DNA from 4 places in the Paenibacillus vandeheii genome. Region 2 is predicted to be linked to each of the others. Evidence: riboswitches for the same ligand, from Rfam matches in the RefSeq annotation. Region 2 holds a riboswitch; each other region holds the start of a gene.

Region 1 (7,702 bases), on a different contig from region 2:
TTCGGCTGGTTCCAGTCCTGTGAAATTCACATCTAGTACTCCAGTGGTAAATGGCAAAGAATTTACGATCACCGCACAAGAGAGCAATCTTGAAGTTTCCAAAGGTAAGATATTACCTGTTTGGACTTTCAACAATTCTGTCCCCGGACCTCAAATCCGTGTAAAGGTTGGAGACAACGTAAAAATCAATCTAAAAAATGAGTTGAATCAGCCTGTCTCCATTCATTGGCACGGCTACCCCGTTCCGAATAACATGGATGGCATTCCTGGCGTTACACAAGATGCCGTTGAACCAGGTAAAACATTTACGTATACGTTCAAAGCTAATGTACCAGGTACCTATTGGTATCATTCTCATCAAGACAGTGTAAACCAAGTGGATAAAGGCTTGTACGGTTCCCTTGTTGTTGAGGAACTGAAAAATGACTATGACCGGGACTATACTCTCATGTTAGATGAATGGATGAGTTCCAGCGACATGAATACGAGTGATTCCGACAATATGGGTATGAAAGAGATGAATCATAATGAAATGAATATGTCCGGATCGGATATGAACATGGACGAGAACACTACGGGTATGGGCGGACATGATATGAGCATGTATGACCTATACACGATAAACGGGAAATCAGGTACTGCCATTGATAAACTCATGGTTAAAGAGGGCGATAAAGTTAGAATTCGCTTAATTAATGCAGGATACATCAGTCATCAAATGCACTTACATGGCCACAATTTTAAAGTAATAGCGTCGGATGGACAGCCCCTAAATGAACCCGAGATGATAAAAGATCAATTACTTTCTATAGCTCCTGGAGAACGTTATGATATTGAATTTACAGCTGATAATCCAGGCTCCTGGCTACTTGAAGAACATGGAATTGAATCGCCGAAACAAAATATGAAAGCCGTTATCCAATACGAAGGTTCAAAAGTTCAAAATGACAATTCCAATACTTCAGCTACGCTTCCTGTGTTTGACTTCGAAAAGTATGGTAACATGTCAGATCCATTATTTTCGTTGAATGAGATATTTGATCAAAACGTGACAATGAATTTAAATACGGAAATGAAAGATGGAGAAATGGTGTACACCATTAACGGAAAGGTATTTCCGGATACAGATGTCATAAAAGTCCAGAAAGGTGACAAGGTCAAAGTTACTTTTGTGAATCAGTCCAAAACGGATGACCATCCTATGCATCTCCATGGACAGTTTTTCCAAGTGCTAAGTAAAAATGGTCAATCCTATCAGGGGTCAACGATCATAAAAGATACACTAAATGTTAAACCAGGGGAAACTTATGTTGTTGCTTTTGAAGCCGATAACCCTGGAAATTGGATGTTCCATTGCCATGACTTGCATCATGCTTCCGCGGGAATGGTAACGGAAGTCATGTATACAGATTATGAAAGTAACTATACACCTGATCCGAGTGTGGAGAACGTAGCGGAATAAATAAGTAGCATTGATTTACTCTTTATTAAGATCTGCTAATAATACGTTAAAAGATAAACAGAAGAAATTATAATGCGGCGATCTTTCCCGGAATGTAACCGAGGATTGGTTGCCGCATTTTTTTAGAAACACCTTAATTGTAAAAAAGCGATACTGTTGCGCTTAAATGCATATCATTCTCTTCTATTAGCTAGCATACCAAAATCCCCCAGGTATAGAGAACTCATTAAAATGAACTCTAATCCGAGGGGACGATATTTCAGAACTATATTGGCGACGTTACTGACTTTTTTATTACAATATCATTCTATTGGAAGATGGACCTGAAAAGGAATACGCACGATCTTCAATATATATTTGATGCCATAAGATAAATACAAGAATGGTCCACAATTTACGGCTTGCATCCAATTTCCCTTCCTTATGGATCTCAAGTAGCTGCAATACATACGTTTTATTGATCCATTGATCTACGTCTGCTGTCATAATCAGATTCCTAGCCCATGAATACCATTCACTTTTTAACCATACTCTCGTTGGGACAGGAAAACCTAATTTTTTTCGTTGCTGTACATCAGGTGGAACCACATCTTTCATAGCATCACGGAGTAATAATTTAGTTGCTGTGGGTGTAACTTTATACTTAGTAGGGATGGTAGCAGCTAATTCAAATACTTTGGTATCTACAAAGGGAACGCGAAGTTCCAAGGAATTTGCCATCGACATTTTGTCTGCTTTCATTAGGATATTCCCACGTAGCCACGTATGAATATCAATATACTGCATCTGTGTGACTTCATCATATAACTTCGCTTGTTCATAAAGTGGCTTAGTCACCTGCTGGGTTGGTTTACATACTCCCTGCTCCGATAACCATGGTGCTAATACCTTACTTTTTTCATGATCCATAAAAATCTTCGCATTTCCAAAGTAACGTTCTTGCAGAATAAGACTCCCTCTTTCCAAGAATCCTTTGCCTTTCATGCCGGTAGGCAGTAATCGTCCAAGATGTCCTGCAAGACTTCTCCATGGACCTGGAAGACCCTGAAACATGCGGAGAGCATAGGGTTCCCGATAAATGTTGTAGCCACCAAAAAATTCATCTGCACCTTCACCTGAAAATGCCATCTTAACATGCTGACTAGCCAACTTCGATACAAAGTAGAGACCCACGGCTGATGGGTCTGCTACTGGCTCATCCATATGCCATATTAGAGAAGGTAGTATATCTATATAGTCGCGGGCATTAATCCGAATTTCATGATGCTCAGTCCCTAAATAGGCTGCTGTCTTCCTAGCATCATCCAATTCACTATAGCCCGGCATATCAAATCCAACGCTGAATGTTTGGGTTGGCTCCAAGCGATGAAGTAAACCAACTAAACTGCTTGAATCAATACCACCCGATAAGAATGCTCCCCTAGGGACATCTGAGTTCTTATGAATACGAACAGATTCCGTTATTACTGATCGTGTTTCCTCTACTAAATCGGAATACGACCTACTTTCATGGGGCTCAAACTTCACTTCGTAATACGGTCTGATGGTCATTCCATTATTCTGTACAATCAAATAATGGCCTGCTTTCAGTTTATGGATCTCTTTGAACATCGTTAGAGGTTCAGGTACATATTGAAATGTGAGATACTGATAAAGAGCATTTTCATCCACTTCCCTATCAATCCTACCTGAAGCCAGCAACGTTTTAATTTCAGAGCCAATCATGTATCCGGAGGCGGTCTCACTGTAATAAACAGGCTTGATTCCGAAATGATCCCGTGCCGCAAATAAAAGATCACTCCTTTGATCCCATATGGTGAACCCAAACATGCCTCGTAAATAGTTGACACATTTAATTCCAACGTCCTCATAAAGCCTCAGTAATACTTCGGTATCGGAATCTGTATAAAATGTATACCCCTTCTGACTCAACCAATCCCTCAACTCTTTATAATTATAAATCTCTCCATTGAATACCAACCAAATATCTTTGTTCTCATTGGTCATGGGCTGTGCCCCGTGCTCAATATCCAGTATACTTAGTCTCCTAAAACCCAGACCGATATGATCATGGATATATATCCCTTCATCATCTGGGCCACGATGAGCTATGGAGTCCGTCATCTGTTGCAGAATGTTTGCATCTACTGGCACATGATATTTGTTATATAAACTTACAAATCCACACATTGGGCTAATCTCCTCTAATCGATATAAGATTAGTTTAGCCTTCATGTATGTGGAATCTGTGTAAGAATACTGTCTATATCATAAATCACGTTCTTTTAAGTTATCTATATATTTACTGGATTAGTTCATTGGAGTGATTCTATATGTTCGAGGCAAGTTGTAAACAAAATGGACAAACCCGTCTCCTCACGGGCTTGTCCATATTTTTAATGACTGTCGTCAATCATTTTAAGATAGTTCTGCTCGCTAACCACTCGGCGAGCTGTAACATATCTGGATTTATAATAACTTTCAGATAAGCTACTAATTCGAACACCTTTACTGCTTGATGAATGTGCAAATTGATTGTTACCTACATAAATGCCCGCATGGGAAATGCTGCGACCATTTGTATTGAAGAAAACGAGATCTCCTGGGCGTAGTTCTTCTTTTTCTACAAACGATCCCTTTGTTGCTTGCATACTAGAGGTGCGCGGCAAATCTAGTTTAAATGCATTAAAAACATAAAGGATAAAACCGGAACAATCAAAACCTGATGTTGTGGTCCCACCATAAAGGTAGGGCGTTCCAACCACTTCTTTTATTTCTTCAGTTAGTTTTGCCTGACTAGCAAATGCTCCCGTTGCTGTGGAGGTAAATAAAACTGCTGCTCCAAGCACCGACAAAATGACCTTTTTCAAACTTTTGTTCCTCCCTTAGATGCCTACGGAGTTAGCTTAAGGATTCGGTTAAAGGCTCCCTATATTCTTATCTTGCAAGAATAATTCACCCAACAAATGGTTCCCCCGTTTTCAATACGAAATTCGGCAAAAATAGTTAAATGTTTGTAACCTATAGAGTATTATATTGTTATAATGTGTGGATTTTATGTAGAATTCTCATATATCTTACTCTACAAAAAATGAAAAGACCGTCCCCTGTTAAATTCAGGGAACGATCGCTTCTTAGGACAAATTCTTTTTTTTACCAGCTTCTACTTATAAGCTCAAGGCTCTTCTACACTATACAACCACTTATATCCTATGCCCCAAACTGTTTGAATGGGATTCTGTTCTAATCCAGCCAACTGTAACTTCTCGCGGATATTTTTGACGTGGGTGTCCACGACTCGGTTATCCCCAAAAAAGTCACTTCCCCACAGACGTTCAATGATTTCATCTCTAGAGAAAACTCTTTGTGGGTGCTCAGCCAACATAAGCAAGATATCAAGTTCCTTTTGGGTTAAATCCAGATTTGTGTCTAATACCAAAACTTGTCTTCGATCTGGATAAATAATCATGTCTGAATACACGATTTTTCTACCGACTTCTTTTAGGCTCGAAGACTGTGAAGATCGTCGAATAAGTGCAAACAGGCGAGCGATGAGTTCATCTGAATTTACAGGTTTCACCATATAATCATCAGCACCCACTCCTAAGCCATGCACCTTATCCTTCACATCCCCTCGAGCAGTAAGCATTAATATAGGAGTTTCACTAAATGCTCTGATTTTTTTACAAAGATGCCAACCATCCATATCCGGCATCATAACGTCTAATAAAATGACATGATACGAATTTTTCTGAAGATAGGACAGTCCTTCGGTTCCATTATGAGCTTCCGTAATATCAAAACCTTCTTTAGTTAAATAAATACGCAATAGATTTCTCATATTCCATTCGTCATCAATAACTAATGCTTTCAACTTGTTCATATGGTCATCACCATCCAATACAAAAATCTATAGATATATTACAACATAGCCGTTCTTCTTACTTTAATTTTCAAATATCATTAGCTCAATTGTTTTACATATTATATTTTGGAACTATGTGATTTCAATGAAGAAGACGTGATGGTCGGAAAAATTATTTTAAATCGCGTGCCCTCTCCAATTTTACTTTCTACCTGTATTGTTCCTCCTTGTTGTACTACAAGACTTTGAACAATAGACAGCCCAAGTCCAGTTCCTCCATATGCCCGAGATCTGGATTTCTCAACTCGGTAAAAGCGCTCAAATATATTCGGAAGTTCTTCTGCTGAAATTCCGGGTCCCGTATCGCAAATACTTATCGCCACCCCACCTGTTTCAGAACTTAAAGAAACTTGAATATACCCCTCAGCTGTGTAACGAATGGCATTATCCAACAGATTAAGAATGATCTGTTCCAGTCGGTTAGGGTCTACAAAAATATGAGGTACGGAACTCAGGTTACTTTGAATCGTAAGATCTTTCTCTTGGGCTTTTAATTGAACCTTATCTATAGACCTTTGGATAATCGAAGTGGGTGCGACAGACATTAGTTTTAAGTCAATTTTACCTTCCTCCATCTTAGACAGTTCAAAGAGATCATTTATGATTACATTTAAACGTTGTGCTTCCTCAGAAATGATTTGTAAATATTTTTTCTTTTCTTCTTCATTTTCCACCAGATTTTTAGCCAATATGTCTGCATACCCTTCCATATAGGTAATGGGTGTTTTCAATTCATGAGAGACGTTGGCAAAGAACTCCGAACGATTATCTCGATATTGTTTTAATTCTCTAGCGAGGTCGTTTATGGCTTGTGACAATGAACCAATCTCATCTTTAGTTTCCACCGGAATTTCAAGATTCAGTTCTCCTTTGGCAATTTGGCGAGTTGCACTTTCAATTTTCAGTAATGGATTCGATAATTTTTTGGATAGAAAAAAGATGCAACCCAACGCCAATAACAGTGATCCAAATCCAGTTATAAATAGTAAATTTCTGATCGTTTGGATCGATTCTTTCATCTTTTCTAGAGAACTAATCACATAAATCCCTTTGACCGTTGGATTAGTGGTCACGGGGATACCATGAAGCAGGTAAAGTTCGTTATTTAATGTGAATTCTCTTTCCACCTTCTTCCCTTCAAACAATTTATCATTGTCCCAGATATAGTCAGGGAGAGTTGAGGCGTCTGAAGTCTTTGATTCAATGAATGTTCCTTGTGCGCTCAAGATATACATCTGGACCCCCGTAAAATCGGCCATTTGTTCTGCACTGTTACCTTGCTCCTCAAGCATAGTAGACAAATGTGCTGCTAACTCGTTGGCTTCATCGTGTACTTTAGATGACAAAAAATTCGTGAATATGAGGTTAAGTACAATGCTTAGCAATATTAAAATCCCAATAAACAAGCTGAAAATGGTAAAACTGAGTTTTAAATGAATTTTATTCCACACCGAATATATCACCTTTTGATATCATTATTAGGAAAATAAAACAGTCGCCATTATGGCGACTCATAAATATTTCCCTGTTTAATTTATTTTTGCCATTTACTATAGATTAAAGCACTCTCTTTAATTCTTCAGCAGTGATTCTCTTCAAAAACTTACTGAATTTTTCCTTACCTTTTGCATGAATTTTATAATAATCAATTATTTTCATTACAGTTTGTGTCACTTCCGCTTCCGTTAAACCAGCTAGAAAAAGTTCTGCCAAAGAAGCTTTGATCCCTTTTGGATCTCCACCTATATACATATCGAATTTATCTTTCATTTTAACGATTCCGATATCTCTCAAGAGGGGTTCACTAGTCCCAAGTGCACACCCAGCATATCCGACCTTAAGAGGTGTCGGTGTCAATATCCCCGCTATAGCTTGATTTAATTTTAGAGCAATGTCTATTCCAGACTCCTCAGCTCCTCTGCAAAAATTGCAAGCGATCAGGGCCTTAGTTGCATAACCTGCAGGGTTTACCTCAAGTCCAATGCTTCGAAGATTGTCAGTTACGACTCCTTCTGATTCAGCCGATATTTCAATATAAAATTGTTTAAACGGAGTCATCTCGGTCTTTTGCTCTGGCCCAACAAGTTTACTGATAGCTGAAAGTTGCACTGCAGTAAACAAGCTACCTCCTACTTGAACTGGTGGGGAAACTGCAATCATCAACCTTTCATTATTCACTTCTTACTCTCCTTTAATCGATTAATGTTAAAGCCTTCTTCATGTATAAAGTACTCATTTATATGACTGTATCAAAGCAATTCTTACCAGGTTCCACCGTTTAGGGTACATGAGTGCACTGAGTTATCTTTAGAATA
Region 2 (7,702 bases):
CTTGATAATCCACTTCGTTAAGCCTTGGCAGAAATGACACACTCCGTCCACAAGCACAATCGGGTGTCCCTGATGCTGATCCGTTTGATTTGCAGTCATAATCGTGGCCTCCTCATAGTTGTGCTCTTCTCTTAGGGTAACTTACCCGTTTTTAGCCCTGTCGGACGTTTTTTTCAGATATTATGAATGGGCCGTGGAAAATAGAAAAAGAGCGCAGGCTTGTGCCCACGCTCGTATCTGTTTTGGCAATTACTCGGCAATTGCCTTTTCCATCCATTGGTCGTCGATCATCTGTTGATGAAGGTCACCAGCCCACTGGTCCATGCATTTGCAAATGAAATCTTTGCGACATACCGGACAAGGTGTTTTCTGTAGACGGCTGATATTGGTCAGCTTCCATTCCGGGGAATGGGAGTAGAATACACGGCATTGTGTACCGTCTACCAATTTCATTTTAAATTCATACAATCCGTCTTCCTTGTTGCCACTAGCTAGTTCTAAATTTGCAATACGCGGTCTATAAGACATGGATATCACCTGTTAATTCAAATTTGGTTCATGCAATGACACTTCTTAGTACTAAGTCATATTAAAGAAATTTTAGTTCGATGTCAACTCAAGCACATTTACCCGCCAAATAGAATATCAAGAATGGTACCCACCTGACCCTGTTTTTTCCCTTTTAACACATCCGGATCGAATACTTCAACATATCCACAGGAAGAACAGGCGACGAAGAGATAATGATTGTGCTGAATGTCGAACATTTTGCTAAGTCCAGCTCCTGACATGGATACTTCCTTAATATTGCAGTCCGTCCCCCTGCATTTGGTACATACAAATCGTCGTTCTATCATCTCTTCAATACTCAATATTGTTCCCCCCTCATTCGAATGTATGACATCAAGCAAGAGTAGATTATGTAAAATAGTACGCTGTCCGCCATGCATTTTCCTGCATTTCAACGGGTATACAATACAAAACCCTGCCGATGGCCAGCAGGGTCTTGTAATCGAACGTCAGGTATCCAAAGATACCCTGCTCTATATGTTCCCTTTACTCCTAGGAGTCAGGTCTTAAACTACATTAAGTACCACATCAATATTGCCGCGAGTTGCTTTGGAGTAAGGACAGAAATCATGTGCCTTGCGCGCCAGATCTTCGGCTTGACTGTGATCCACACCAGGCATGCTCACATCCAAGCGTACCGACAACTGAAAACCGTCATCCGCAGGGTCTTTGCCAATGGAGACATTGCTGGTTACCACCACATTCTCCAACTTCACGCCTGCTTTGCGCGCCACATTAGCGAGGGCACTCTCATAACATGCACCGTATCCAGCTGCAAAGAGCTGTTCAGGGTTGGTTCCTTCACCACCAGGGCCTCCAAGCTCTTTTGGCATTTTCAGATCATGCTTGAGCACACCATCCGAAGAAGCAACCGAACCTGTACGTCCACCTTTGACTGTCGCTGTTGCTGTATATAAAGCTTCCATTAAGAATCTCTCCTTCGCCTTCAAATTTTTTTACTGCCTATTATTCAATTTAAACTTCTGACTTATTTTGAAACGCATGTTGTTCCTTATTCAGCTTTTACATCTTTATCATTTTCATGCACGTGAGATGCACATTGGTTATTTATTGAGGGTTGGGTAATATACTAAGGCACAACTCACTCTCCGGTAAATCTTGTCCTTCTACACAAAAGTTGCACTAGACAAAAATAATTGAAGGAGTACAATGTAAGTATCAACATAAACGTTTAGACATATCGAAAGTAGTTTAATTACGTTTTTGATTTTGATTTCATTTTGATTTCAATGTTCAAATTTAATCAATGGAACGACACCGTTCCTCTTCATATAGAATATCAATACTTCAAAGTCGGGTGATTATATTATGAGTAAAAAGAATCCGTTCAACACTCCTTCCAATGAACCATTGGCTGCGGGTATGGCCCCATCTCTCGGGGAAGCCCACAGCTCCATGAAGGTGCCTCAGAACGCTGCTTGGTGGAAAAAATTCCTTGCTTTTGTTGGACCGGGTTACCTGGTTGCCGTTGGATATATGGATCCCGGGAACTGGGCAACTGATATTGCAGGTGGTTCACAATTTGGCTATACCTTATTATCCGTTATTTTAATTTCGAACCTGATGGCTGTTGTGTTACAGTCTCTCGCTGGCAAGCTCGGGATTGTCACAGGACGGGATTTGGCGCAAGCCTGCCGCGAACGATTCAGCATGCCTGTCGTGATGGTGTTATGGATATTGTGTGAGCTTGCGATTGCAGCCACCGACCTTGCGGAGGTTATTGGTTCAGCCATCGCACTCAAGCTGCTATTCAACATTCCCATGTTATATGGCGTCATTATTACCGCAGTCGATGTACTTGTCATTCTTTTGCTGCAAAATAAAGGCTTCCGTGCACTGGAATCCCTCGTCATTGTGCTGATGGCTACCATCGCCCTCTGTTTCGGGATCGACCTGTTTCTCGCCAAACCGGATATGGGTGGCGTCATGCACGGCTTTGTACCAAGTGTCGAGATTTTGCAAAATCCAGCCATGCTCTACATCGCCATCGGCATTATTGGCGCAACCGTGATGCCCCATAACCTGTATCTGCATTCTTCCATCGTACAGACCCGTCAGATTGAAAAGACACCTCAGGGTAAAAAAGAAGCGATTCTGTATTCCACTATGGATTCAACCATCGCTTTAACGCTGGCCCTGTTCATCAATGCAGCCATCCTAATTGTTTCAGCTGCCGTGTTCCATAGTGCAGGTATGACCCAGGTCGCGGAAATTACGGATGCTTACCATCTGCTGACACCTTTGCTGGGAACCACCATAGCCAGCATCCTGTTCGGTGTAGCCCTACTGGCTTCAGGCCAGAACTCAACACTCACAGGCACGCTGTCCGGACAGATTGTAATGGAAGGCTTCCTGAACATTCGTATTCCGGCGTGGCTTCGTCGACTGGTAACACGTCTGATCGCGATCATCCCGGCGGTCATCGTAACAGCCATTGCCGGAGAGCACGGAACAGAGGAACTGTTGATTCTGAGCCAGGTTGTGCTGTCCCTGCAGCTACCCTTTGCCGTCATTCCGCTGATCATGTTTACGAGTGACAAAAAAAGCATGGGGGATTTTGCTAACAAGCTTTGGCTCAAAATCACCTCCTGGATCATTGCCGGAGTTATTGTTGTCCTGAATGTGTATCTGATCATCCAGACCATTATGCTGTTCTAAGCTAATTGAAACGAATCCGTATTTTGTCTAACTCAAAAAGGCTGATCAACTCAAGTACCGTTCCCTTGAGACGATCAGCCTTTTATATGTTTTAGCAGAACCTAATCCAACCTGATCCATACCGATTAGATTAGCTCTTAAATACCGCTTTTAGTTTATTTATCAATTTTGAGTTACCATCAGCAAGGGAAGTAGCTCATCCAGTGATTCAACCGTCCAGTCCGGACGCTCTGCATCTGCTAGCTCCGGCTGGAACCTGCCATACCCCTGCAAAATTCGGATCGTGTGCATACCCAGCTTCTTAGCCGGAATAATATCATTATCAATCCGATCGCCGATCATGACCGCTTCCTCCGGTTTACATCCCGCCTGTTTCAGAGCTACAGCATACAATTCAGGATCAGGCTTGGACACTCCTTCTTCAGCGGAACAGGCCAGCACATCCACATACTTGCGTAAGCCGTAGCTTTCCAGACGATTTTCCGTTCCCGGGCTCTGATTGGCAATGATGCCAATCTTATAGTGCTGCGACAACGTCTGGAGAACAGCGTCGGCTGACGCGAAGGGGCGCTCAAGCTCTTTGCGGAACTTTAGCTTCTCCTGTATCTGTTCCCGGTGCCCTTCATCGCTAATAAGGGTACGAATAGCCAATTTCATCGGCCATTGCTCGTAATTTCGGTAGGAAGCGGCAAATAGTTCTCGTACCGTCTGCATTTCCACCTGGTAACCCAGTGCGCAAGCTTCACGAACGAACTGACCGATAATATCATCCACCGGCTCCCATTCGTCCACGAGCGTATCCCCCACATCAAAGAACAACCATTGTATTCCACGTACATCCGGCACGCCTATTCCTCCTCGTTAGCCACAGGAAATTCATTTCCCCATTACCCAAACCATAAAAAAGAAGACTCACCATCACGCATGAGTCTCCTCAAGATTCCGTTTATTTATGATTTCAATTATAACAGGCAGCTTACATCGGATCAATCACAGGAATAGCACTAGACACTAGATACTAACCATTAAGCAAAAACCCAACTTCCCCATTCAAGGAATATACAATACGGTCTGCACCCATTCCCCGATAAATCCCTTTGGGATGGCTCTGTTCTGTAATGACACACAGGGACTTGGATGTCCAGGAGCGGCAGATCTGCAAATATCGGCAGGTCAGGTTTAAGCTATTTTCAAAAATAAAAACATTGCCAACACTGCCTTGCGGCAAAAACCATTTCTGAGCTGCAGCCGTGTTCATGCGAATGACATGCTCCACACCGATTCTCCGGAGCCTGCGCTCTTCCCCTGCACTGTTGGTCAGAACGGCAAACGGCATTTTTTTGTACATCAGCAATTTGATAAATTTACGTCCTGCTTCATTTGGAGCAGTCACTAAGATCATCTCTTTATCCATCATTTGTTCCTCCCTTGGCGTGAAAAGACAACAAAAAAGAAGCGTGGGGGACCAAGGCCTCCCGGACGCTTCTTAATAATCCATAGCAAAAAGACACTATGAACCAGCGTACGGCTTGTTGCCTCTCCCTTCTAACGCTTACGAGGTTAGCTGACGGATTCGGACGCGAGAGTCGCCCTATTTCCGGCTGTCACCGGAAAATTCACCCCATGGATGCCCACTGTCCTGGACAGTTCATCCTGTTGGTTCCCCCGTTTCCCACCCATGAATGAATGGAAACTCAGCGATTAAAACATCGTTCCTTTATCATCATTAATCAGAGCGATATTATCGTTTGTTTCGTTTTTCATGTAAAATTTAATTTAAATTGGAATTACGATATGAATCATACACCCGTGCCATATCGGTGTAAAGTCTGCGCAGATCACCGAATCGACGGATTTTTGCCATTTCCCATCAATAATAACGCTTACAACACATCCATTCTCTACCCATCTCTTTAAAGCTCTCTAATTCTCTCTTTAGCGAAATTCAGGTAGCAAAACATTCACAGTTCATACACGAGAGGTCCAAATGGGGTTAAAAAAACAATATTAATTTTGCAATATTTAATTGCAATCAATATAATAGAAGATAGAAGAATATGAAATGGAGGCGATTTTCATGTCAGTCTACGACTACAAAGTAAACACCCTTCGCGGTCAGGAAGTTGAGATGTCCAACTATCGTGACAAAGTATTGCTTATCGTGAATACAGCAAGCCAATGCGGCCTTACACCTCAATTCAAAGGTCTGCAAGAACTCCAGGACAAGTTTAAAGACTCCCCATTTGAAGTTCTTGGTTTTCCAAGCAACCAGTTTGCACAGGAAAAAGGCTCTTCTGATGATATTGCCGAGTTCTGCCAGATGAACTATGGTATCAGCTTCCCGATGTTTGAGAAGATCGATGTGAATGGTTCAAGCGCTCATCCTCTATTTCAGCATCTTACCAAAGAAGCACCCGGCGTACTCGGCTCCAAAGCCATCAAATGGAACTTCACCAAATTCCTTGTGGATCAGAACGGACGTGTTCTGAAACGGTATGCTCCCAAAACAACACCTGATAAAATTGAAGCAGACATCAAAGAATTGCTCAAATAAGAAGTAGAGGTCATCCGAACCGGCAGGCAGAGTGAACATGTATTGAGGGAAACCGGGTGACCCTTTTTTGTCTGGACTCATCTTTACTGTAAAAAAACATAAAAAAGAAGCTCCCCGTACGGGAAGCTTCTTTTTAATCGTTCTTATGATGCGGTCGAGAGGACTCGAACCTCCACGGGTATACACCCACTACCCCCTCAAGATAGCGTGTCTGCCATTCCACCACGACCGCATGTCGTAAATAATCGGCAACAGAATTGATTATACCCGCTTCAGGTTTAAATGTAAAGCATTTTTAATATTATCATTTCAACTGCGCTTTCCCTTCCAAAAATCGTATAATCTCGTCATTTTCTCCTATAAAGCACATATGATTAAAATTGATCCCGTTTTTATATCCGAGCAGGCTGATCACTCTTCTTCCTTTATAAGGAACAATTACTCCATTCACCTTTTACAATATAACTTTAAATGTTATATAAATTAACACAAACAAGATTTTTAAATTTAAAAGCAAGAAACTATTGACAAAAAGCGGATATTTATGTGAATATATATATCATATAATTCGGATTTACGAACAGAAAACGAACTAAAACGGAGTATAAATGTTATTTTACATGACATTTAACGAACGTAGGAGGCGAAAGATTGTGAACCGTGGGAATAAGCTGCTCGATTACGTCAAACTGCTTGATTCCTCTATCCAGGTCGGAGGGTTCACCCATTCCTTCGGTATGGAAACGCATATCGTTGAAGGAACCATTCGCAGTGCTGAAGATCTAGAATCATTCATGCGCTGTCAATTGCACCCCAGTATCGTGCGTCTGGAAGGTATGGCGATTAAAGGCATATACACCGCCACAGATCATAATGACGCGTGGCGTACAGCCCTTATCGACAAACTCGTTCATGTCCAGCGCACCCCAGTAAGTCTCAGAGAACATGCCTCTACAATGGGCAAACGACTGATTAAGCTGGCTCGTGCACTCCACCCCTGGATTGATTTTAGCGAGCTTGAACAAACTCTGGCTAAGTATGAATCCGTTGGCTGCCTTTCCACTGTTCACGCCTGGATTAACCACCACCTCGAAATCCCTGTCGAGGAGGCAGTCCTTGGTTATCTGTATTCAGCCATGAGTGCCTGCATAACCGAAGCCTCCAAAGTGATTCCCCTCACTCCCGATACAACCCAGGAGCTGTTGGTTCGCCTGGCCGCAGACCTGGAGCATGAATGGCATACCGTCAGCGCCTCCGCTGCGGATGGACTGGTACAACCAACCTCAATGTCCATGAAAACGTTGTTCCCCAGCTTCCATATGCTTGGAGCAGGACTTCACGCCTACAGGGCCTGATCTTTATCCCCTTCGCCTCCATACAACTCACCTCCTCATACAGTAAAACATGAAAAACACGCCGCAACCTCATTGCTGGCGTGTTTTTTATGTCATTTATTTTGTCTATTTAACGTAATTACGCCATTTAACACATTAAAATACACTTATTTCCGTCTTTTTTAATTGTTAGATGACGCAAATACGTATATAATAAAATTATACAGCTCGCATATCTATATATTCTACATCAAGTATAACCGGCTGAATACTACATTCCACTGAGGGGTGAACCCTTTTGAACAAAAAGAAACCTGTGACTCCTTTCGGATGGGCCATCAAACGAAGACTAACCGAACTCCAGGTCGACCAAAAGACATTTTGCGAACAGTACAACATCCCGCCATACCGTCTGTCCAATCTCATCCACGGCACACGCAAAGCAACCCGGTTCAGGAACCAGGTCGCCGACATTTTGGATATTCCAGATGATTTAAGATAAGATTTTCTGCCAAGGAGGAGCTCATTTCATGAGGTACTTAATATCCGATCTGGAGAGATTATC
Region 3 (7,702 bases), on a different contig from region 2:
GTTTATACTGCAAAACGGTTTTTTCTGCAAAAAAGCTATATTTTAAACCGTTAAACGGGTGGATTGAATATCCGTGTCACTGAATTCCCATACTGGAAAGAAAAGAAAGGAGCCCGTTCCATGACCCAACCAAGCCAAAAGACCCGCAAACGCGGGTTCCGCATATGGAAAGTTATCAAAAGCCTGGCTCTGCTCGCTATTCTCGGCCTAATCGCCACGGCAGCAGGATTGGTCTACCTATATGCCACCAGCCTGCCTCTGGCCGACTCGGATCGCAATTCCAGGCTGCTGGACAGCCAGGGCGAAGTCATTGCCACTTTCTCGGCAGGGGGCAAAGACTCGGTACCTGTGCAGTTGGCAGATATCTCACCTGATTTGGTTAACGCCACACTTGCTGTAGAGGACCGCAAATTCTATGATCATGTCGGCTTCGACATCCGAGGAATGGGACGGGCTGTACTCGTAAATCTGGAACATATGCAGATGTCTCAGGGTGCAAGTACACTGACTCAGCAGCTCGCACGTAATTTGTATTTGTCCCATGAAAAAACATGGACCCGTAAAGCCAAGGAAGCCATGTACACGGCACAATTGGAGATGAAATATACCAAAGATGAAATTTTGCAGATGTACCTGAATGAAATCTATTATGGTCATGGTGCCTACGGGATCGAAGCGGCTTCGCGGATGTATTTTGGCAAATCGGCCAAACAGTTGACACTCGCCGAAAGTGCCATGCTTGCAGGAATTCCAAAGGGTCCGACTTACTATTCTCCTTATAATCATATGAAGAACGCCAAGGACCGGCAGAAGGTTGTATTGAACGCCATGGCTGACATCGGCAAAATTACGCAAGCGGAAGCTGATAAGGCTTATGAGGAGATGCTCTCGTTCAAGCCGGAAAGTGAACGCAAAACCGTGGAAAGCGCCCCCTATTTCCGCGATTATATCCGGAATCTGGCCGTCAAGGAGCTGGGAATCAGTGAAGCGATGCTGGATCATGGAGGATTGAACATTTACACCACGCTGGATTTACGCGTACAAAAAGCAGCGGAAGACGCCGTAGCCAAAGGTATGGACGCCAAAAGCGAGCTGGAAACCGCTCTGGTATCGATCGATCCCCGTACCGGATACATCAAAGCGATGGTGGGTGGCAAAAATTATCGCACCAATCAGATTAACCATGTGCTGGCAACTACACGCCAGCCAGGATCTGCTTTTAAACCGATTATGTATCTGGCTGCCCTGGAATCCAAACAGCTCACCAGTGCTTCCATGTTTAAAAGCGAGCCAACCCTGTTTCATTATGACAATGATCGCAAGACCTATAAACCCGGCAACTTCGGGGATAAGTATTTAGGCGAGATTGATCTGAGACAGGCCATCGCCGCTTCGGACAACATCTACGCGGTAAATACGATTATGCAGATCGGACCTGAACAAGTGGTGAAGATGGCCAAAAATCTAGGGATTACGAGTAATATGAGCCCGGTACCCTCCCTTGCACTCGGAACCTCACCGGTTAGTCCTCTGGAGATGGCTTCCGCATTCTCCGCTATTGCCGCAGGTGGACAGCGAACACCTCCTGTAGCCATTCTGCAAGTGACGGACGCCGCAGGACGAGTAATCTATGAAGCACCTCAGACCAAGGCTGAGAGGGTCGTTGAACCCGCTGCTGCTTATGTATTAACACGGTTGATGGAGAGTGTGTTCGAAAATGGCGGAACAGGCAATCGGGTATCTGCAACCATTAAACGGCCTGTCGCTGGCAAAACGGGGACAACGAATACGGATGCCTGGTTAGTTGGCTTTACCCCAGAGCTCTCCACGGCTGTCTGGGTCGGTTACGATCAAGGCAAAGCCATCTCCACATCCGACGGGCGTCGTGCAGCACCTATGTTTGCCCAGTTCACGGAACAGGCTCTTGCCAGTGTTCCACCGAAGATCTTCACCGTACCGGATAATGTTGTCAGTGTATACATCGATCCCGAATCCGGTAAACTGGCTGGCAATGGCTGCGCCGAGAAACGGTTGGAAGTTTTTATTGATGGCACAGAACCGACCGAGGTCTGTCGCAGCGCTTCAGACGATTCGGGTTCAGAGGATGATAAAAACAGTCGCGAAGTGCAGAACCAGCAGGGAATACAGGAAGAGAAGCATTCATGGTGGAAGGATTTCAAACGCTGGTGGGTGGAATGACCAAAGTGACGTAAATACGTAATGACGCAATTACGTCACTCCAAAAATTCCAGTTTCAGCACAAAAGCAAAAGCCCCGAACCGATCATCTCGGTCACGGGGCTTTTGCTTCTTTTTTTGAACGGCTTTGTACATGAATTAGGCGAGCGCTTCTTTCAATTCATCTGGAGAAGCATTCCACCATTCTTCGTTATGAGTAATCAGCAGTTTCTTGAGTGCTGCGCGATCCTCCGGTCCAAGACCATCCAGCATGAACCGACGCTTCATGGCATAATCCATACGATTCACATGATCGGCAAGCAGTTTCCATCCACGACGTGCTTCTGTATCAATCCACATCTCACACGCGGTTGCTCCGCCATAGAGCTGCCCCTGTTCGTTACGGTCCACAGCTACCCATACCAGCCATACCTGGCGTCCATTGGGTACGTCCTCACGGTTGGTCGAGAACTTGATGTTGCGTTCTACCTTACTCTTCGCATGCATTGCACCAATGTCGATCTTAGCTTCTCCGTTATCAATAATAACTGGAGACAGGTTGTTCAGATCGATGGAGCCTGCACCGAAGCCTTTGTGTTTGCTCTTTGCACTAACGATATTCAAGGCAATCTGTTTTTTGCCGTTTTGCTCGTTTTGGTCCATTTTATAGCCTCCAAGGGTTGATACAAATATTTTAACTAATAATCGCCCCAATGCAAACATATACATGCTGTAGATGCTTGTCAACGGGAGGTATTTAACGATGATTCCACGACGCGCCAAGAGCTGGCTCACCGCAATTATAGCCCTGTGTGTAATTGCCGGGGGGATATGGCTTGGTCTGGGTACCACACGCTCCATTCATTCTGACTTGCCTGCGCTCGCCCCGGAATCGGGCAAGCCTACGGCACCCGTCAAAACCCAAACATCTCCAGAAAGTATACAGACACCTACCGCTGAAGTGTTCAGCAACCGCGTAGTGGAATATCACATGGATGTGAAGCTGTTAGACGGAAATGTCTTACAAGGGACTCAGACGATAACTTGGACACATCCAGGCAAGAAAACCGTCAGTGAGCTTTATTTTCACATGTATCCCAACGCCTTCTCTTCTGCCGACACCACCTTTATGAAAGAATCCGGGGGAAAGCTTCGCGGCGATGTTATGCCCACGGACGGTTATGGTTCCATGCATATTACAGAAATGAAAACAGAGGACGGGCTTTCCCTCTTGCATCGGATGCAATATGTGCAGCCGGATGACGGAAATATGAAAGATACTACCCTCATTAAGGTACGGCTGCCCAAACCCGTTAAAGCCGGTGAAAGCATCACGCTTCACACCCGATTTGAGGTCAAGCTGCCGAAAATTTTTGCCCGCATGGGAACAGCAGATAACTTTGTTATGGCAGGTCAATGGTTCCCTAAACTTAGCGTATATGAGCCAGTTGGCACACGAGGTCGAACGTCCGAAGGCTGGAATTTGCATCAGTATCATGGCAATTCAGAGTTTTATGCAGATTTCGGCATCTATAGTGTACGTATTCGGGTACCGGAAACATACAAGGTGGCTGCCACAGGATTCCCAACCCAACAAGCTGCGGTGAAGAACGGCGAAAAAATCTATCAGTTCTATGCCGATGATGTACATGATTTTGCCTGGTCAGCCTCACCTGATTTTGTTTATGCGGAAGAGCCCTTCTCTGCTCCTAATGTGCCTGGCGTTCGAATCAAGCTGTACCTCGACCCTGCTCATGAGGATCTGAAGGAACGCTATTTCTATGCAGCCAAAGCAGCACTATCCAATTATAGCAAGTGGTTTGGCCCTTATCCGTATTCTACACTGTCCATCGTTGTCCCGCCCAAATCGGGGAATGGTGCAGGGGGAATGGAATACCCTACCTTGGTCACTGCCTTCGGTGCGGATGATTCCGCCCCTGGTTACGATCTGGAACGAACGGTTGTGCACGAGATTGGACATCAGTATTTTTACGGTATGGTCGCCAGTAATGAATTTGAAGAGGCTTGGCTGGACGAAGGATTCACCTCCTATGCGGAAGACAAACTGATGGAACAGGAATACGGACTTATCCCGAATCTGCCCGTACAATCAGGTCTCATTACTTCCCCAGCTCCACTGACACAAGACTCCTGGAAGTTTGATTCCCAGAATCATTATGCAGCCAACGTATACACAAGAGGCAAGCTTGTATTACTCGGGATCGAGCAGCAGGTTGGTGCTAAAACGATGGAGCGCATTCTCTCGACCTATGTGAAGAAATACCGCTTCAAACACCCTACTTCATCTGATTTTCAAAAGGTCGTGGAACAAGTGACCCGCACGTCCTGGTCGGATTATTTTGAACAATACGTGTACGGAGACGGCATGGCTGACTTTGCAGTGGAGAAGATCAAGGTCACTCCCGTTCTGAAAGATGGTCAAACCTTGTACGAGTCGTCGGTTACAGTGCAGAAAAAAGGCAGTGAATATACGAAGGTGCCTGTTCGAATTATGTTCGAGGATGGGAAAACCATGACGAAAGAATGGGATGGTAGCAAGGAGCGCATTACCTACAAATTGACCTACACTTCCCCGGTTTCCTGGGCGATGACTGATCCGCTATACACGATCGTGCTGGAGAACCATCATATGAACAATTTTCTGAAAGCCGGACTGGATGAGCCAACCAAATCCCGCTGGAGCATGAGCGCAACCAAACTTATAGAAGCTATATTCGGAAGTCTGTCATGGTGAGGTGGATACAGTGAAAGCGAAAATACGTGAAGGCTGGTTTCTCGTCCGTCAGCATATGTTCATTGCGGCACTCTTATTTCTCTATCAATTAATATGGGGATACTTTCTTTATCGGATGGTACAGTCAGCTGTAGTCCCGCTTCTCCTGCGTTATCCTGAACCTGATGCCGGGGAGCTAAGTACGATTCTATTCAAAATGGAGAGCCAGCTTGGTCTGTCAACGAACCCGGAGGTCCATCGCTATTTATGGATTCTAGGAGCTATGCTGCTGCTGCGGATGCTAATTAGCCCGCTCATTCAGGCAGGGCTGCTCTACTCGCTCCAGCATTTTAATCATTCGGAAGAGCGCGTTCCATTCATTCGCGGCATCAAAAATTTGTGGAAACCGATGCTGTTGCTTCACACGATTCGAACCGTATTGCTGCTGCTGCCGGCTTATTGGCTCGCACCGAAGCTCTATTCCATCTTTATGGATGGCTTTCATTCCCTCCAACTGCTCTTGCCGGGTATTCCCTATGTTGCTGGTTGGATTGTATACGGGTGGGTAATACATCATGCCCTTCTCTACATGCAGTTTGGGGTCTCGGCTCCTGACGGGGAAGGTGGAGCGCGTGGTACGTTCCAGGCCCTATGGATTGCTCTGCGCCAAACCATCACCCTGATCGGTATTGCGACCCTGCTGGGCGGTCTTCATCTGTTGGTCTTTGGTGCCTTTACCTCAGCTTCATGGTTAGTAACAGGCTTAACCGGCCTTATACTACAACAAACGTACCCACTTGCCCGGTGCTTGCTGAGTCTGTGGAAAATATGCGCCCATTTCCGGTTATGGCAGTCCAACTCGGTCAAGGAATAAATTGAACGGTTAAAATTGTTACCATCTCTATGTAAAGTTAAGCTCATCAAATGCCGTTAAACAAGCAAACCTCGACCTTTCCCCGTCAAAGGTCGAGGTTTTTTTTGCTAATTTTGTTGCTAAACGTTGCCAAAGTGATATACCTCTGTTACAATAATCGCAGTGAGTTTTTAGTAACAACTTTGTAATCTTTACCTTCATATTTGTAACTACTTAAAATTTAATCGTCATTTCTTGATTTCGCAGGTGCACAACTAGCATAGCCAAATTCCTAGCACCTGGGAAGCGGGGGAACCAGTTATGGGTGAATTGATCTTGCAACAGAGGGATCATAGGGGACCTTCAACCGAATCCTTAAGCTAACCTCGCAGGCATTGGAAGGGGTATATCTTTTGTTTAAGAAGAAACTAACCGCAGCTGTACTTAGCCTCACATTCGCATTATCGCTTGGAGCAGGCAGCGCATTCGCAGATTCAAAAATGGACCAAGTCATTGATTCAGCAATGGGAACTACATACAAAAGCGGAGGAACAACGCTTAACGGCTTTGACTGCTCTGGGTTTACAAGTTATGTATTCGACAAGCTGGGCATTGATCTGGCACGCCAATCAAGTTCGCAATTCGACATGGGCGATTCAGTATCCCGTATGGAAATGAGACCAGGTGATCTGGTATTCTTCAATACAACGGGCAAAGGGGTCTCGCACGTAGGGATCTTTGTAGGAGATGGAAAGTTTGCACACTCCTCTTCTTCCAAAGGAGTTACAATCAGCGCATTAAGTGAAAGCTATTGGGCTAACCGCTATGTTGGCGCTAAACGCATTATGAGCACGGACGCATATGAGACATTGGCCATCGACTAGGGACAAGCTGAGCAACGTCATGCTGTAACAATAACACTACTGTAACGAAGCATAATAGAACCGTCTGGTACATTCTCCGCAGGAATGTATCCGGCGGTTTTTTTGTGCTTCGTTTCCATCAAAAGTATTTTGGGATAAGCTATCTAACCTAACTTTACTTTTTTAGGGCTATTTTGCATTGCTTCGTCCGTGCTCTTATAATGTTTTTACCCATCCCACTATAATATAAACGAAATTACCGGAACTTTTGTTTCACTTTTTTTCAATAACAAGGACTTGCCAAATGAACGCCTCTTTTGTAGAGTGAAAACAAGATAGATATGGAATGACATATCTAGGCTATTGGACAAATTAAAATCAGTATAGCTTGTTCACAATGAGAGGAGCGTGCAGTTGTATGGATAAAGCCCCTGTGACGTTTCACGTTGTGCCCATGCAAGAAGAACATGCGGAGCTCATCTGTGATTGGCAGTATGATCCGCCTTATAATATTTATAGCTGGCTACCCTGGGAGCAGATGAAAGCACTCGAAGTGGAATTCGGAGATCCCCAGCTACGGAAGGAACAATATGCAGTGGTGTTGGGAGAGGATCATCAAATTTGGGGTTTCGCTCAATACTTCCCACTTGAAGGTGTCACCCGCATCGGGCTTGGTATGCATCCCGAACGCTGTGGACATGGTCTGGGGACGGCTTTTGTCTCGGCCATTGTGCAGGAAGCGATTCGCCGGAACCCGGCAAACGAAATTGATCTGGAAGTCCTGACCTGGAATGAACGGGCCATTCGTGTCTATCTCAAGGCCGGATTTGTTACGCAGGATACATACGAACGACAGACACCGAGCGGTTTGAAACCTTTTTACTGCATGGTCTATGAAGGTCCTCGGGGATAAATAAATCATAAAATGGCACTAAAAAGTCCCGGTTATGTGATTAGTTCAAAAAATTACCACAAAATGCTATGATGTAACTACAGGTTCCGTTATAATGATATGGATAGTTTCAGGTTAGATGATCTTTCATTCTGGAGGGGACATAAGGGATGCACAAATGGA
Region 4 (7,702 bases), on a different contig from region 2:
CATCTACAAGCCCGCAAACCGAACCTGCTTCGAAGTCTGATTCTTCCGAAGAGGAACAGCTGACACTGGGACAGCTCAGACAGAAATATGCGGATACGTTCAAAACCAACGGCCCTTCAACAAAAAAGGTCGCACTGACTTTTGATGATGTACCTGATCCGCGGTTCACCCCTCAAGTGCTGGATATTTTAAAAAAATACAAGGTACGGGCTACCTTTTTCATCGTGGGACATCGCGCTGAGAAACATCCGGATTTGGTGAAACGCATGGTGAAGGAAGGGCATATTGTTGGCAATCACAGCTACAATCACCCCCAGTTCAGTAAGCTATCCATGAATGCATTTCGCAAACAAATCTTACATACCGGGGATATTATTCGAAATCTGGTAGGTTACACACCCAAAATGATTCGTCCACCCTATGGCGACATTAACGAGCAGCAGCTGCAATGGGCGGCCAAACAACATTACAGCATTGTGAACTGGAACGTCGATTCCCTGGACTGGAAGGGCCTCTCCAAAAAGGAAGTCAAACAAAATATCCTGTCTGCCGTCAAACCTGGTTCCATTGTTCTGCAGCATGCAGGAGGCGGGGTCGGATCGATATTAAATGGTACTATTGAGGCACTGCCTGAAGTCATCGAGGAGCTGCGAAACCGCGGGTATGAGCTGGTAACTTTGGATGAACTGTTGGAACTGCCCAAGGGCAAGTAGGGTCATGATCACCGGAATCGGATATGCAAAAGGGTGTCCTTCAATCACAATATTTTGATTGAAGGACACCCTTTTCGGTTTAATGTAGGTTCAGTTGTAGTCTCACATGCTCATGTGCAGCTACTCTTTTGATTTTATTTCAAAATGTAAAGTTCAACATCCTGAATACCAAATGTGTTCACGGATTGCTTGCTGCCAGGAATAAAGATATCAATTTTATGGCCTTTGATGGCACCACCCACATCACGGGCTGTAGCAACAAATGCCTGTTTAGGTAGTCCTGGATGTGTATGACCCGTTACCAGTACTTTTGTACCCAGTGGAATGATACTAGGGTCTACTGCGATCGTGCCCAGTTCGAGCGGATTACCGAAGTAATCTACTGCACCCCATCCTCCATTTTCGGAAGCATCCGCGGAGTATGCTGTTGCTTTTACGTCAACAGTTTTGCTGTAATCAAACGTTTTCCCCCAGGCCTGTACCACCTTGCTATCCGAATTTACGTCAAGACTTGCGGCAGTCACCGTTTTGGCCTCTGTTTTTGCTGCTGCAGCAGAAGCTGTGTTCGTTGTGTTACCAGGGATCGTAATTTTCAATCCCCCATAAATGTTGTAGGCTGAAATGTCATTGTTAGCTTTAATAAGTGCGTTAAGTCCAACTCCATATTGTTTGGATAAGGTGTAGAAGGTATCCCCCTCTTTGGCCACATGAACTGAATCAGCATGAGCCGGAACGGCTTGAATGAGCATTGCTGCTGTCAGCAAAGCTGTTGCTGTTTTGGCTATACGTTTCTTGTTAATCATGGTCTTCCTCCCTCATTATGCCTGCGAAGTTAGTTGTCGGATTCGGATGGAGGAAACCACCCTATAGGTTCAATTACATGAATAATTTATGTAGCCCTAATTCACCCCAAGCCGTGTGCAAATGATTCTTCCCCAAGCACACTCTGCATCGTTACATCCCCCACACTCCCACCTCCGGAAGTTTCGGCAGGAACAAATATATCACAATTTTGTAACCAAGAGTCGTAGTAAATGTTACCATCTGGCTAAACCACTTCAACTTCTATGCTGAATTCAAGCGACTTTTTTCAATAAATTGTCTATTTGGACTTCAATCATTGATGACAGAAACGTTACTTTTTATGTAAATCTGTTCGTATCCTCACATAACAAAACATCCCTGCCGACTGGGCGTCGACAGGGATGTATGGAGCGGATGAAACTTTCACCCACTGGATAAATTTTTGTTTTGCATCTTGCTCATCATCCTTAAGAACTTAAGGATTTGGATGTATTAGAGCACTTTAGCGAGGAAGTCACGTGTACGTGCATGCTTGGGTTGACCAAACACTTCATCCGGCGTTCCTTCTTCTACAATAACCCCGCCATCCATAAACAGAATGCGGTCACCCACTTCGCGAGCAAAGCCCATCTCATGCGTTACAATGACCATGGTCATACCACCTTCAGCAAGGCGCTTCATGACATCCAGCACCTCACCGACCATTTCAGGGTCTAGTGCAGAAGTTGGCTCGTCAAACAGCATGACATGCGGCTGCATTGCGAGAGCTCTTGCAATGGCTATCCGTTGTTTCTGTCCACCGGACAGCTGGTTTGGATAGGCGTCTTTTTTGTCGGACAGGCCGACCGTCTTGAGCAAATCTGCGCAAATTTGTTCCGCTTCGTGTGCAGACTGTTTTTTCACTTTGATGGGAGCAATCGTAATGTTCTGCTGGACCGTTTTGTGCGGGAACAGATTGAAATGCTGGAATACCATCCCCATTTTTTCACGAGTCGCATTAATGTTATGTTTGGGATCCGTGATCGATACTCCCTCAAAATCAATCTCCCCGGAAGTTGGCTGCTCCAGTAGGTTCAGACAACGTAAGAAGGTACTTTTCCCCGATCCGGACGGACCGATGACCACGACAACCTCACCTTTGCCTATTGTTACGTTGATGCCCTTAAGCACATCGTTGCTTCCATATGATTTGTGTAATTGTCTAACGTCTATCACTTGCACTCAACTTCCTTTCCAGTCGACCCAGCAGCTTGGACAAAATGAACGTCAGCACAAAGTAAATGGCTGCTGCAATCAGGAATGGGTTCATTCCTTGGTACGTAATGTTTTTGACCACACTTGCCTGGTACATAATGTCCACCATACCGATAACCGAGATAATGGAGGATTCCTTGATAATTGTCACGAACTCATTACCAATCGCCGGCAGCACTGCTTTGAACGCTTGGGGAAGGATGATGAAGCGCATTGCGGCACCTCTTCCCATCCCCAGGGAACGAGCTGCTTCCAGTTGACCGCGATCCACCCCCTGGATACCTGCACGGAAAATCTCGGCAAGATAGGCACCACTATTAATGGAAAGGGTGATAATACCCGCCTGAAGCGGCGTAAAATTAATTCCAAGGGTCAAAGCAAGTCCATAATAGATAATCATTAACTGAACCAGCATAGGCGTACCACGAATAACCTCAACGTAAGCTGTTCCGAGCCAGCGCAGAATTGCGACGTCATGCAGACGGAACAGACAGATGATCAAACCAATAATGACCCCGAATATTACACCGAGAGCAGACAGTAAGAGCGTATAGCCCACACCTGTCGCATAGAAGCTTTTGTACTGCCAGAACACTTCAAAAATATTTTGGCTTTTATTCACCTTGTCTGCCATCAACTGGCTTGCTTCTGTAACCATCTGATCAATTTTATTTTCGCTTTTCAGACGTTCGAGCGTTCCGTTGACTGCATTCAGCAATTCCGTATTGCCCTTGCGAATCCCGATCGCCGCTTCGACCTGCTCTTCATCCGGGATCGCAGCAGATAGTCCAATAACATCATCCAGATAGCCGGCAGCTACTGTATCTTCGACGATCGCAGCATTCACACGATTGGTCTGTAATTGCAGTACGATATCAGATATTTTATCAAGTGCTGTCAATTTGGCGCCTGGGATTCCCTGACCAATCGTTTCCTGAATGGAACCTTTTTGGACTCCAATTTTTTCATTTTCCAGATCGGCCATGGTTGAATATTTGTCTTTATCCTCATTGCGAATCATGATAACTTGTTTCGATTTATAATAGGTATCGGAGAAGTCGATGCTTTTTTTACGCTCATCCGTTGGCGTCATTCCCGAGATGACCATATCTACACGACCACTCTGCAATGCAGGAAGAAGTCCGTCAAAACCCATATCCTCTATTACAAGTTCTGCCCCAAGATCGGCAGCAATTTCTTTGGCAATCGAAATATCAAAGCCGACAATTTGATCTTTACCATCAATGACTTTATGGAATTCATATGGTGCAAAATCGGCGCTTGTACCGAGCACCAGCTTTTTACTGCCTGAATCGCCTGTAGTTCCCGTTGCCGACGCAACCGGTGTAACCGTAGTGAGCAAAACCACAAGAGCTATCAGCATCATGGTGTAACGACTAATCAATTTCAACCCTGTTCTCCCCTTATAATACTTTGTATGCTTTCTGTTGTTGATGCCTGAGTCATTATAAAGTAGAATGCATGATTATGCAATGCATTTCGACATTATAAATCTTGACTAGTTTCTGAAAAATAACTGCATCTATGATATAATTATTAAATTATTTTCATTTTTGCTTAAGGAGTCCACCATGACACATACCAAAACTCAAATTCTAACTGTAATTGATCAATATGCTTCCCGTTTTAAGGAGATTTCATCATATATTGGTGCCAATCCCGAACTTGGTAATGAAGAATATCTCGCCTCTGCTCGGTTAAAGGAAGAACTTGCCTTCCATGGTTTTTCCGTAGAAGCTCCTGTTCTTGGCTTGCACACTGCATTTATTGGTACGTATGCTGCATCCAAGCCAGGTCCGACAATTGCCCTTCTCTGTGAGTATGATGCACTGCCTGAAATCGGTCATGCCTGTGGCCATCATCTAATCTGCATGATGAGCCTCGGAGCTGCGGTTGGTCTGAAGTCCATACTCGATGAAGTAGGCGGAACATTGAAAGTATTCGGTACACCAGCGGAAGAAACCCGGGGCGCCAAAGTGCCTATGGCTGAGGCAGGGTTATTTGATGACTGTGATGTTGCGCTTATGGCTCATCCTTATTATGCCTATGAGAAATCGGGCAGTTCCCTGGCTATTGATGCCGTACAATTTGAATTCCATGGGAAATCTTCACATGCTGCTGCAAGTCCACATGAAGGCATCAATGCACTGGATGCGGTCATCCAGACGTTTAATGGGATTAATGCATTCCGCCAACAAGTGAAGAGTACGGTTCGAATCCACGGGGTTATTAATAGCGGAGGACAGGCAGCCAACATCATTCCTGATTATGCTTCGGCCCAGTTCTATGTACGTGCTTCGACCAGAAAAGAATTAAATATCCTGACCCAACGTGTGATTCAGATTGCCGAAGGCTCTGCTCTCCAAACCGGGTGCCGGCTGGTTACATCCAATTACGAGACTTCCTATGATGAAATGGTTACAAATGAAACGTTATCTGCCGCTTTCAGTACTAATCTGCTAGAGCTCGGTATTTCTCAAGAGGAAATCGTAACGGGTAACGATCATGGTTCCATGGATATCGGCAACGTATCCTTGCGCTGTCCTGCAATTCACCCTTATATACGTGTTGTGGACGAAGTTCATACCCTCCATTCCATTGAATTCCGTGATTTGGCACTACAGGAACGGGCCTTGGATGGCATGATTCTTGGAGCCAAGGCAATTGCTGCAACTGCTTATGATGTTCTTACACAGCCTGAGCTGCTGCAAACCATTCAAACAGAGTTTAAACAAGCAAGTCGCTAAGTTTTTCGCAAACTGCTGTATATTAACCTAGGGTGTTCGAAGGACCTGCATTTCAGGTCTTAAGGAGCACCCTTTTTGTTTATAATAAACACGTATATACGGACACCAGCTGGAAATGCTGTGAAAAGAAAGCGTTGAAAAATGTTGAAATTTTTGCATTCCACGCTGTTTATATGGTTCAAATGCTGTCTAACTTGGTTATTTATAGCTATAACTTTATCTTAAAATCAGGAGGTGTTGTCATGCTGCTCGAAGCGATGTATCACGTTCCCCGCGATAAATGGGCTTATGCTTATAATCCCTCGACAATCCACCTGCGTGTACGAACGAAGAGAGACGATGTACAATATGTGACTGCACTGACTGGTGATAAATACGATTGGAATGGAACCTATAAGGAAATTCAATTGGAGAAAGCTGCTTCCGACAGTATGTTTGATTACTGGGAAACTGCAGTTAAGCCCAAATTCAAACGTCTGACTTACATCTTCCGCATTACCGCCGGTACCGAGAATATTTATCTCGCTGACAACGGAATTCATTATGCTCTCCCATATGCTACCGGAGGATATTATGAATTTTCCTACATTCATGAAATTGATGTATTTAAAGTGCCCGAATGGGCCAAGGGAGCCGTGTTCTATCAGATCATGACGGAAAGGTTTGCCAATGGCAATCCCGATCTGAACCCGGAAGGAACCCAGGAATGGGGTGGCCGACCTGAACTGGATAACTACTTCGGCGGAGACCTGCAAGGTGTGCTCAATCACTTGGACGATCTGACTAAACTAGGTGTCAATGCGATTTACTTCACCCCGCTATTTCAAGCAAACTCCTACCACAAATACGATACCATTGATTATAAAAAAGTAGACCCGCATTTCGGGGACAATGATATGCTCAAAAAAGTAGCGGAACAATGTCATCGCCGTGGAATCCGTGTCATGCTGGACGCGGTTTTTAACCACTGCAGCGAAGACTTCCCTCCTTTTCAGGATGTACTGAAGAACGGAAAAAACTCCAAATATGCAGACTGGTTTCATATCAATGAATATCCAGTGCAGATTAAAGATGGTATTCCTACCTACGATACATTTGGATTTTATGGCAATATGCCCAAGTTTAACACCGCCAACCCCGAGGTCAAAGCGTACCTGCTCGATGTCGCTGAATACTGGATCAAAGAAATTAAACTCGACGGCTGGCGTCTGGATGTAGCCAATGAAGTGGATAATCACTTCTGGCGCGATTTCCGCAAAGTGGTCAAAACCGCTAATCCGGAAGCCTACATTGTAGGCGAAGTATGGAGTGATTCCCTGACCTGGCTCATGGGGGATCAATTTGATTCCGTGATGAACTACCCTTTTGCCGACAAAGTACTGGAATTCTTCTGCGGTTCTATGGATGGTTATAACTTCGCGAACGAGATGGGATCACTCATTATGCGTTACCCGCAACAAACGAATGAAGTCATCTTTAACATGCTGTGCAGTCATGACACCCCACGTCTACTAACTCGGGCTGGAGAAGACAAACGTAGATTGAAATTGTCGGTTGTGTTTCTTTTCACCTATATTGGTACGCCCTGTATATTCTATGGGGATGAGGTGGGTCTACGTGGAGAAGGTGATCCGGATTGCCGCAAATGTATGCAGTGGGACCCTGCCAAGCAAGATCAGGAGCTTTATGACTTCTACCGCCTGATGATTGATTTACGGAAAAGTAATGAAGCGTTGCGCAAAGGTCGCTTTCGTTTCCTGAAGGCCGATCACAATGATCCATGCATCATTTACGAACGTATGGATGACACTCTCCACTTTACGGTGTGGATGAACAATACTCCGCAAGAGCGTACCCTGTCACATCCGATGGAAACCAAGGACTGGAAGGATGCATTAACTGAAGAGGCTGTTGTTCCGACCAATGGAATCATGAATATTAAACTTGATCCGTACGGATACCGCATTTTGTATAGACAATTGGAACCGAGCTGATCATATGTCTAAAACTCCTGAAATATTGAAAACAACCTTCAATGATCTTCGGATACTTCAGGAGTTTTCTGGCAAAGAACTGAACTTAGCTAGAACTTTGTCGTTTTCAAATCACCTTTTGCATCCACGGTTATTCTCCATCGCGTAGAATTCGCACCCATCATAACAA

The links. A riboswitch is a leader RNA that binds a small molecule or an ion and turns the genes downstream of it on or off. The one in region 2 is predicted to bind cyclic di-AMP.
Region 1: another riboswitch for cyclic di-AMP. It lies ahead of P5G61_RS29235 (C40 family peptidase); the one in region 2 lies ahead of P5G61_RS04695 (HAD family hydrolase).
Region 3: another riboswitch for cyclic di-AMP. It lies ahead of P5G61_RS30705 (C40 family peptidase); the one in region 2 lies ahead of P5G61_RS04695 (HAD family hydrolase).
Region 4: another riboswitch for cyclic di-AMP. It lies ahead of P5G61_RS18015 (3D domain-containing protein); the one in region 2 lies ahead of P5G61_RS04695 (HAD family hydrolase).

The regions. Positions count from the first base shown of each region.
Region 1 covers NZ_JAROCD010000021.1:15,513-23,214, reverse strand. Annotated here, with positions in the region: gene P5G61_RS29245 (multicopper oxidase family protein) at 1-1,462, shown strand, start outside; gene asnB (asparagine synthase (glutamine-hydrolyzing)) at 1,757-3,652, opposite strand; gene P5G61_RS29235 (C40 family peptidase) at 3,859-4,332, opposite strand; cyclic di-AMP (ydaO/yuaA leader) riboswitch at 4,338-4,471, opposite strand; gene P5G61_RS29230 (response regulator transcription factor) at 4,638-5,345, opposite strand; gene P5G61_RS29225 (sensor histidine kinase) at 5,447-6,838, opposite strand; gene P5G61_RS29220 (NAD(P)/FAD-dependent oxidoreductase) at 6,945-7,565, opposite strand.
Region 2 covers NZ_JAROCD010000002.1:419,917-427,618, reverse strand. Annotated here, with positions in the region: gene P5G61_RS04725 (thiol-disulfide oxidoreductase DCC family protein) at 1-99, opposite strand, end outside; gene P5G61_RS04720 (hypothetical protein) at 250-528, opposite strand; gene P5G61_RS04715 (zinc ribbon domain-containing protein) at 627-872, opposite strand; gene P5G61_RS04710 (organic hydroperoxide resistance protein) at 1,077-1,496, opposite strand; gene P5G61_RS04705 (Nramp family divalent metal transporter) at 1,954-3,249, shown strand; gene P5G61_RS04700 (HAD family hydrolase) at 3,412-4,095, opposite strand; gene P5G61_RS04695 (HAD family hydrolase) at 4,268-4,663, opposite strand; cyclic di-AMP (ydaO/yuaA leader) riboswitch at 4,783-4,959, opposite strand; gene P5G61_RS04690 (glutathione peroxidase) at 5,327-5,803, shown strand; tRNA gene P5G61_RS04685 (tRNA-Leu) at 5,953-6,035, opposite strand; gene P5G61_RS04680 (urease accessory protein UreF) at 6,457-7,158, shown strand; gene P5G61_RS04675 (Rha family transcriptional regulator) at 7,436-7,639, shown strand; gene P5G61_RS04670 (nitrogen regulation protein NR(II)) at 7,668-7,702, shown strand, end outside.
Region 3 covers NZ_JAROCD010000025.1:20,628-28,329, reverse strand. Annotated here, with positions in the region: gene P5G61_RS30725 (transglycosylase domain-containing protein) at 121-2,199, shown strand; gene P5G61_RS30720 (YwhD family protein) at 2,337-2,840, opposite strand; gene P5G61_RS30715 (M1 family metallopeptidase) at 2,941-4,932, shown strand; gene P5G61_RS30710 (hypothetical protein) at 4,943-5,785, shown strand; cyclic di-AMP (ydaO/yuaA leader) riboswitch at 6,037-6,174, shown strand; gene P5G61_RS30705 (C40 family peptidase) at 6,178-6,648, shown strand; gene P5G61_RS30700 (GNAT family N-acetyltransferase) at 7,046-7,540, shown strand; gene P5G61_RS30695 (c-type cytochrome) at 7,690-7,702, shown strand, end outside.
Region 4 covers NZ_JAROCD010000008.1:308,584-316,285, forward strand. Annotated here, with positions in the region: gene P5G61_RS18010 (polysaccharide deacetylase family protein) at 1-713, shown strand, start outside; gene P5G61_RS18015 (3D domain-containing protein) at 848-1,516, opposite strand; cyclic di-AMP (ydaO/yuaA leader) riboswitch at 1,519-1,715, opposite strand; gene P5G61_RS18020 (amino acid ABC transporter ATP-binding protein) at 2,010-2,732, opposite strand; gene P5G61_RS18025 (ABC transporter substrate-binding protein/permease) at 2,719-4,182, opposite strand; gene P5G61_RS18030 (M20 family metallopeptidase) at 4,364-5,539, shown strand; gene P5G61_RS18035 (alpha-glycosidase) at 5,782-7,533, shown strand; gene P5G61_RS18040 (right-handed parallel beta-helix repeat-containing protein) at 7,623-7,702, opposite strand, start outside.